Panacibacter microcysteis: one gene and its partner. The protein of the gene in region 2 interacts with the protein of the main gene of each other region in a pairwise test. Links are inferred from orthologs where the notes say so. Each region holds a gene or a part of one and is shown on either strand. Other genes may lie near its edges.

The links.
Region 1: the proteins of I5907_RS01285 (region 2) and mrdA interact in binary tests that used the Escherichia coli proteins (3 or more experiments, as listed by UniProt). The link is inferred for Panacibacter microcysteis from one-to-one orthologs.

The regions. Positions count from the first base shown.
Region 1 is NZ_JADWYR010000001.1:2,126,221-2,130,549, reverse strand. The notes cover bases 451-3,330. They hold mrdA (penicillin-binding protein 2), read left to right. Parts: upstream 451-809; coding sequence 810-2,852; downstream 2,853-3,330. Other genes in these bases: rodA (rod shape-determining protein RodA), read left to right, coding at 2,856-3,330; I5907_RS08570 (NAD kinase), read left to right, coding at 451-479. In the rest of the region: more of I5907_RS08570, read left to right, coding at 1-450; more of rodA, read left to right, coding at 3,331-4,196. UniProt on the Escherichia coli protein: Catalyzes cross-linking of the peptidoglycan cell wall. Responsible for the determination of the rod shape of the cell. Is probably required for lateral peptidoglycan synthesis and maintenance of the correct diameter during lateral and centripetal growth.
Region 2 is NZ_JADWYR010000001.1:302,567-307,066, forward strand. The notes cover bases 756-3,806. They hold I5907_RS01285 (transglycosylase domain-containing protein), read right to left. Parts: upstream 3,439-3,806; coding sequence 1,072-3,438; downstream 756-1,071. Other genes in these bases: I5907_RS01280 (DNA topoisomerase IB), read left to right, coding at 756-876; I5907_RS01290 (LytR/AlgR family response regulator transcription factor), read right to left, coding at 3,659-3,806. In the rest of the region: more of I5907_RS01280, read left to right, coding at 1-755; more of I5907_RS01290, read right to left, coding at 3,807-4,441. UniProt on the Escherichia coli protein: Cell wall formation. Synthesis of cross-linked peptidoglycan from the lipid intermediates.

The DNA.
Region 1 (4,329 bases), 1.8 Mb from region 2 along the record:
CGAGCACACCGCTATTTGGCGATGCACCGTTTGCATTAAATGAATTTGCCATCCATAAGAGAGATACTTCTCCTATGATCAAGATACATACCTACCTGAACGGAGAGTTTTTAAACACCTACTGGAGCGATGGCCTGATAGTAGCAACACCTACAGGCTCTACCGGTTATAATATGAGCTGCAACGGCCCTATTGTATTCCCGGAATCTTCCAGTTTTGTTATTACACCCGTAGCACCGCATAATCTTAACGTAAGACCCATTGTGGTACCAGACAGCAATGTAATTTCTTTTGAAATTGAAGGCCGTGCAGACCAGATGATCTGCGCCATGGATGCAAGACGTGAAATTGTGGAAAAAGATATTCAACTGGCGGTGAAAAGAGAAAAGTTTAAAATAAGCCTGCTGCGTCTCAACGAAAACAATTTCCTTTCTACACTGCGTACAAAACTTACCTGGGGGCTCGACAAACGTAATTAACTGCCTGCTGCAGCTTATTACACTGCAGTCATTACAGGCAGTCTTCTGTAGCATGTTTATAAAAGCAGTGCGCTGCAGCCCCGCAATGCTCAAAAGTACAAGAGTGCGACGCAACCAAAGCTGCACAGCATTACAAATGCCCGGTACCAAAAAAATAATTGTATAAATGTTAACGGGGCACGCAAATACAAAGCGCATTAATCACGTTTGTTAATAAAATTTTTGCTGATCATTTACGTGGTTATGCATAAACAATCATCAATTTTGCACTCATAACTTTTCTTTCATTTCAATCAATATATGCCGGTATACAATCAGTCGCGGAGCAGGGTGATACAATTAATTTTTGCTGTCATTTTCATTGTGATCATTGCGCAGTTGCTGCATTTGCAGATGTTTTCTTCTGATCTTAAAATACAGGCGGAGAACAATGCTATTTTCAGGAAAGTGGTTTACCCTGACAGGGGTATTATTTACGACCGCAAAAAACGCGCAGTACTTGAAAATACCATTATGTACGACCTGGTAGTAACGCCCAACCAGGTGAAGGGCACAGACACCGCTGCTCTGTGCAGGATACTGGCTATAGATACCGCAGAATTTCGCAAGAGAATTATTACCGCTATCATCAAGAACAGTTACTATAAACCAAGTGCATTTGCTGCACTGGTAAGCCCCGATACGTATGCAAGGCTGAACGAAAACATGTATAAATTTCCCGGCTTTGTGTTGCAGGAAAGACCTGTGAGAACTTATCCTTACAGCGCTGCGGGCAATGTGCTCGGTTATATTGGAGAGGTTGATACCACCTACCTGCGCAAACATAAAACTGAAGGCTATGAAATGGGCGACTATGCTGGCTTAACCGGCCTGGAAGCCACCTATGAACCCGTATTGATGGGCCAGCGGGGTGTAAAACGTTTTATCAGGGACAACAAGAACCGCATACAGGGCAGTTATGAAAACGGCAATTACGATACAGCCGCCGTGGCAGGCCGCAACCTTTACACGAGTATGGATATAGAACTGCAGCAACTGGCAGAAAAACTGCTTGGCAGTAAAATAGGCAGCGCTGTGGCTATTAACCCTAAAACCGGCGGCATTCTTGCAATGGCTACCAGCCCTACCTACAACCCCAACCTGCTTACCGGTTCTGAAAGAAGAAAAAACTTCAGCCAGTTATTTCTTGATACTGCGCGGCCATTGCTAAACCGTGCTATTAAAGGTCAATACCCTCCGGGCTCTACCTTTAAACCGCTGGGCGCACTGGTGGCATTAGATGAAGGCCTCATTACACCATCATTTGGTTACGGCTGCAGCGGTGCATATTATTCATGCGGCAGGCCTGTAAAATGTGAACACCACGATGCAGGACACGCTGCTAACCTTCGTGCTGCACTTTCACATTCCTGTAATTCTTATTTTTCCCAGGTGTTCAGAATGGCCATAGATAATCCCAACTTCAGCAGCACACAGCAGGGTTATCTTAAATGGAAAGAATACATGAACGCTTTCGGGCTTGGTGTAAGATTAAACATTGACCTGCCCAGTGAAGACAAAGGGAATATTCCCGACACGTCGAAATACAACCGCGACTTTGCCGGGCCGCGCTGGAACAGTTGCAACATTCTTACGCTGGGCATAGGGCAGGACCGTATGCTGGCAACGCCTTTACAACTGGCCAATGCCATGTGTTTTATTGCCAATAAGGGTTATTACTACACGCCGCATTTTGTTGACAGTATAGAGAACGAATCTATTACCGATACCAGCTACCTGGGCAAATACCGCACAAAACATAAAGTAACCAATATAACAAACGATGTGTTTGATGCCGTGCAACTGGCAATGCTTGATGTAACACGCTCCGGTACAGCGGTAAATGCGAAAATTGATGGTATTGATATTTGCGCCAAAACAGGTACTGCGCAAAACCCGCATGGCAAAAACCACTCTTTGTTCGTAGCATTTGCGCCAATGGATGACCCGAAGATTGCCATTGCGGTAGTTGTGGAAAATGCAGGCTTTGGTTCTACATGGGCGGCACCTATCGCATCGCTGATGATGGAAAAATATTTAAATGATACAATCTCTGCAAAACGTTTACCGGAGGTTGACCGTATTTCCAAAGCCGATCTTATACCTGCTGCCATCAAACACTGGTATGCTGTAAAAGATTCCATTAAGCTGGCCAAACTTGCCAAACAGATCGATGCAGATAAAGCCCCTGTTTTCGAAAACACCACAGATAACCGCAAACACACATTCGATCCTGAAGCAGAGCCTAACAGGAAGGAAAATGATTCCACTGATGTGTCTGCCAAAGATTCCGGGATCATACCCAAACAATATCAACCGAGGAAACCAAAATAAAGCATGGCAAATACTTCTCCGATCTCAAAAGGTGTTGACTGGTTAATGGTGTGGTTGTACGCTACGCTTGTTGCAATAGGTATTCTCTGCATCTTTATGGTGGAGTACAACCCGGATACCTTTACACCCGGTGCATTCTTTGCATTCAATACCAACTACAGCAAGCAGCTATTATTTGCCGGTGTATCTGCAGTAGTGGCAATTTTTATTTTGCTTAGCGATAGCAAGCTTTACACCGCATTTGCCAACCTCTTTTATGTTTTTGGTATTGGATTAATGCTCCTCACTTTTGTTATCGGAAAAGATATCAATGGCTCAAGAAGCTGGATACCGCTTGGCGGGGGCTTTAACCTGCAGCCTGCCGAATTATGTAAGATATTTACCTCCCTTGCGCTTGGCAAATATTTATCTCAGCTCGATCTTGATTTTACAAAGATCAAATCCCAGGTTATTGCCGCAGCAATCGCACTAACGCCTGCCCTGCTTTCCATTATGCAAAACGAAACGGGTCTTGCACTTGCTTATGCCAGCTTTTTTATAGTAATGTACCGCGAAGGTTTACCAGGCATTATCCTTATCATCGGCTTTTCTATTGGGGCACTTGTGGTGGCAACACTTGTTATGGAGCCCAATACGCTTGCCATCATTCTTACCATAATCGCAGCACTGTTTGTCTACTTCCTGCGCTACCAGGTAAAAAGAAACAAAAGCATTCTTCTTTTTATTGTAATGATATGGGGTGTGGCCGTAGGCATACAACGGTTTGCTGTTCCGTATGTTTTCAACAATGTGTTTCAATGCTACCAAAGCCAGCGTATTTACAGCATGGTAGGTAAAGATTATGATTGCAGCCAAAACCGCAGTGCACAAATAAGTGAAGCGGCAGATAAAAAAGTTACAAAGCCGGATGATTACAATGTACGCCAAAGCAAGATAGCCATCGGCTCAGGTGGTTTAATCGGTAAAGGCTTTTTAAAAGGCACACAAACACGCGGCAAGTATGTGCCCGAGCAACACACAGATTTCATATTCACCTCATTGGGTGAAGCCTTTGGCTTTGCAGGGTGCCTGCTGTTTTTGGGCATTTATTTCCTCTTGCTGTTCCGTATTATTTTTATCGCAGAACGGCAGCGCAGCACATTCAGCCGCGTATATGCTTACTGTATAGCCAGTATTATCTTCTTTCACATCGCGGTAAATGTGTGCATGACAATTGGTCTCTTCCCTATTATTGGCATTCCATTGCCACTGATCAGTTATGGTGGTTCTTCACTACTCACATTTACTGTACTCATTTTTATCCTCATCAGGCTCGATGCAGACAGGCAAATGGTATTGAGATAAAGATGTAACCGGCATTTGCATTTCATGGCATCGCCGGTTGTGTCACTCACTTGTACGTTCCATTTTTATGGCAACTCCGGCGATCTGTTTGTTGCTTACAGCGCATCAATGTTATTCGTTCCATTCATAATTG
Region 2 (4,500 bases):
CTGGTAATACCACCGGCCTGGGAAGATGTATGGATCTGTGCTCTTGAAAATGGCCACCTGCAGGTTACTGGAAAAGACGCGCTGCAACGAAAACAGTACCGCTACCACCCTTCCTGGAATGCGCTGCGCAACCATACGAAGTTTTTTAAAATGGCGGCTTTTGGCAAGGCGCTGCCTGGCATAAGGCTGCAACTGGAAAAAGATCTTGCACTACCCGGTTTGCCGCAACGCAAAGTGCTTGCTGCAGTGATAAGCCTTATGCAGCGCACCAACATACGCGTAGGCAACAGTCTTTATGAAAAACTCTACGGATCTTTCGGGCTGACCACACTTAAAGACAAACACGTTGATATCAATGGCAGCCGCTTACATTTTACATACAAAGGCAAGAAGGGTGTATACCATGATGTAAACATACAAAGCAAACGGCTGGCCGGCATTGTAAAACAATGCAGGGATATACCTGGTAAAGAACTGTTTCAATACTTTGACGAAAACAAGGAGCGCAGAAGTATTGATTCGGGAATGGTAAACAACTACATTAAAGAGATAAGCGGGGAAGATTTTAGCGCCAAGGACTTTAGAACCTGGGCAGGTACCGTGAATGCATTTATTGCATTTAAAGACCTTGGTTTTTTTGATACGCAAACAGAAACCAAAAAGAAAATTGTGGAGGCACTGGACAATGTGGCCAAAAGCCTTGGCAATACAAGAACGGTATGCCGGAAATATTATGTGCATCCTATGATCATTAACATGTATGAAAATAAGACACTGGAGAAATATTTTGCTGATCTTGAGCATATGGAAGCTGACGATAACAAAGCTTCATTAACCGCAGAGGAAAAGATGGTGATGAAAATACTGGAATCCTGAAGACAGCCTGATGCAACAGCCGTGTGAGAAAATAAAGCAGGTTGTGTATTGCTGAAATATTTGCTGCCGTACAAGTGTGCGACGCAACAGGCGACGATAGTAGTAATGCAGCCGGGTACACATAAATAAACCGATAATTTGAGGGAATAAAAAAGGGCATCGCTGATGCCCTTTTCATTTTACAGAACCAATCTGTTACTGCCCGGATTTCTTTGGCATTATAGCCTTTGGTTTATCCGTGCCGTCAGGTAATTTTTCTTTTTTTGAAGTATCGGGCAACTCGCTTTCCGGTTTTATGTCTTCGGGCCTTGTTTGCGGCAACAGTTCTTCTGCGCCGTAATCATTTGATCCGCCATTGCCAACATCATCTCCTTCGGCGCCAAGGTCTACCGGTACATCGTTTATCCAGTCGTAGCTGATGTCATTTTGCATAACCTCGGGTTTTGCAAATACGGAGGAGCGATCGAGCGCTACGTTTTTATCGGTAGAAGCTTTGGCATAAAAGTAAGCCCACATAGGCAATGCAGCAGACGAACCCTGCCCGAGTGCGGTACTGTTGAAGCGAATAAAACGGTCGTCGCAGCCCGTCCATGTACCGCACAACAGTTGTGGCGTGTAACCCATAAACCAGGCATCACTGTTATCGTTGGTGGTACCTGTTTTACCTGCAATTTCTCCACTTACGCCATAACTCCAAATTCTGCGGCCTGTACCAAACTGCATTACGCCCTGCATCATACTGATAACAGAGTAGGCCGTTACATCGCTGATGACTTCTTTGCGTTGCGGCGTAAAAGTTTGCAATACATTACCGTTCTTGTCTTCAATACGGGTAATGTACATGGGCTTTACATTGAAACCGCGGCCGGGGAACATGCTGTAAGCCTGCATCATTTCCATCAATGAAATTTCACCTGCACCCAAAGCAAGCGATGGGTAAGGATCGAGCTTTGCTTTTACATCGCAATTGCGGAGAAAATCGATGAATCTTTTTGCACCTTCATTACCGCCGCCCAGTTGCTGCATGATGTAAGCAGTAGCGCAGTTCCTTGACGTTGCCAATGCTTCTGCCATAGGCATTGTGCGGCCGGTACATGTTTTGGGTGTAGCAGGTACCTGCCCAAAACCTTTGAATGTTTGCTGCACATCTTCTACCATGGTACCAGGTGTAAAACCTGCATCTTCTATGGCAAGACTGTACAACAATGGTTTGATGGTAGAACCTACCTGGCGTTTGGTATTGAGGTTTACGTGATCGTATTTATAGGTCTTGAAATCTATACCGCCTACCCACGCTTTTACTTCACCGCTCAGCGGGTCCATTGCCATAAAGCCTGCCTGCAACATCTGGCGGTGGTACTTAATGGAATCGTAGGGCGTCATGGTAGTATCTTTTGAACGGTTGTTGTTCCATGCAAATACCTTCATGGGTGTTTTTACTTTGAAGGCTTTTTTTATTTCCTCTTCGCTTAGCCCTGCCTTTTTCATGTTGTTCCAGCGGTCTGAGCGTTTCATAGCCGCTTCCAAAACATTTTCGTGCCCTTTCCACACTGCACCGCTTTTTACATCGCTTTGAACATTCAGCAGTTTCTGCATGTAAGCCATATGTTTGGCTACCGCTTCTTCTGCATACAACTGCATACGTGGGTTAATGGTTGTGTAAATTTTTAAACCGTCTTTGTAAATATTGTAATTGCTGCCGTCTGCCTTTTTATGGTCTTTTCCCCATTTCTTTAACTCCTCACCCAACACCATACGAAAATAAGGTGCAAGACCGGCTGTTTCATCGAGCTTTTTATAATTTAACTGTATGGTCTTTTTCTTAAGGTCGGTAGCTTCTGTGGCAGAGAGGTAATTGTTGCGGACCATCTGGTCGAAAACAAGGTTTCTTCTGTCAAGTGCATTTTTGGGATAGATGCGCGGATTGTAGGTTGTTGGGGCATTTACCATACCAATAAGCACCGCCGCTTCTTCTACACTCACACGATCCGGTTCTTTACTGAAGAACGTTTTTGAGGCATTGCGTATACCAAAAACATTGTCACCAAATGCTACGGTATTCAGGTACAATGTTGCAATCTCATTTTTAGTAAAGTTTCTTTCCAGCTTCACTGCTATAATGCTTTCTTTCAGCTTTTGTATCATACGCAGGAAAATATTGCTGGTACCCCAGTTCTCTGTAAAAAGGTTTTTGGCGGTTTGCATGGTAATGGTACTTGCACCACCTTTACTGCCTAAGAAGAAAACGGCTCTTGCAAGTGATCGCGGATCTATACCACTGTGGTCATAAAAACGTTCATCTTCTGTTGCAATCAATGCTTTTATAATGTTTGGACTAATGTCTTTGTATTCCACATTCACCCTGTCTTCCAGGTAGTATTTGCCCATCAGTGTACCATCGTCTGCATATACCTGGCTCGATTGAGAGGCAGAAGGGTTTTGCAGGTCGCTGATAGACGGCATGGAGCCGAATACACCAAAATCTGCAAGCAGTAATACGAGCAAAAAAAAGACAAACCCAAAAATGAAGAGCCGCCAGAGAATTTTTACTGATTTTTTCATGACAGAATTTAAACAACGCAATTTAGGTGATTTAATTACGTGCAAATATTATTCCGCCATTCACTTTAGCATTTTTGTAAACATTTGGGAATTGCAATGGTGCAGCGTTTTGTATACCAAAAAACACCAGCACAGGAAAAAAAATTGGGGAAGTAAGAATACCTCCCCGCACCCATTATTAATCTATACTTTGGACGTGCGACAGTCCAAAAACTTTAATCTACGAATGTGATAAAATGAACCCGTTCAGGCCATTCCGGAAAGCGTCACCTACGGGTATTGAATGGTTGCCTATTACAATTTCGTTGCGTGCAATACAATCGATATGTTGCAACGCAACAATGTAAGATTTATGTACCCGTATAAAGTTGTCTGCCGGAAGTTTGGCTTCAAACTCTTTCAGGTTTTGCAGTGTTGTTACAGGCGCATTTTTATCCTTCAGCCAGATCTTTACATAATCTTTCATGCCTTCCACAAATAAAATATCTGCCAGCCTTATTTTTAAAAGGCGGTACTCAGATTTGATGAGTACAAAGTCCCTGTTGCGCATCATCGCTTTTCCCCGCTGGCTACAGTACTGTAATGCATTGCTCATTACCGAAAACAGGTCACCAAAAACAACCGGGCTATTGAGGTAGCTGAAAACGTCTTTGTAAAAAATGCCCGGCACCATATCCTTTTGCTTCAGTACAACAATCAGTATTGATGGCACTGCAGTTTTTACCTGCCTGACCGTCTCTTCACTCATAATCGTTGCATCAACAAACAATACCGCATTATTATAGGTATGCATGCTCATCATACCGGTCAAATCATCATGTACCCTGCAAACATTTACAAATTTTATATCGCGCAAACCGCACAGCAGCACAGATACTGTATCACTATGTTTTGAAAGAATAAAAACCTGCAAACCCTGTTCACCTGTAAAGCTGCTGTTTGCCATGCCTGTAGCTGTAAGCTTTCTTTGCGCAAAACCATTTGTTAGTGTTGGAGGTATCATGTTGGTGGTGGTTTTGTGTTTTCCTATCTACTTTACAAAGCTACTTTTAGCGATGCCCC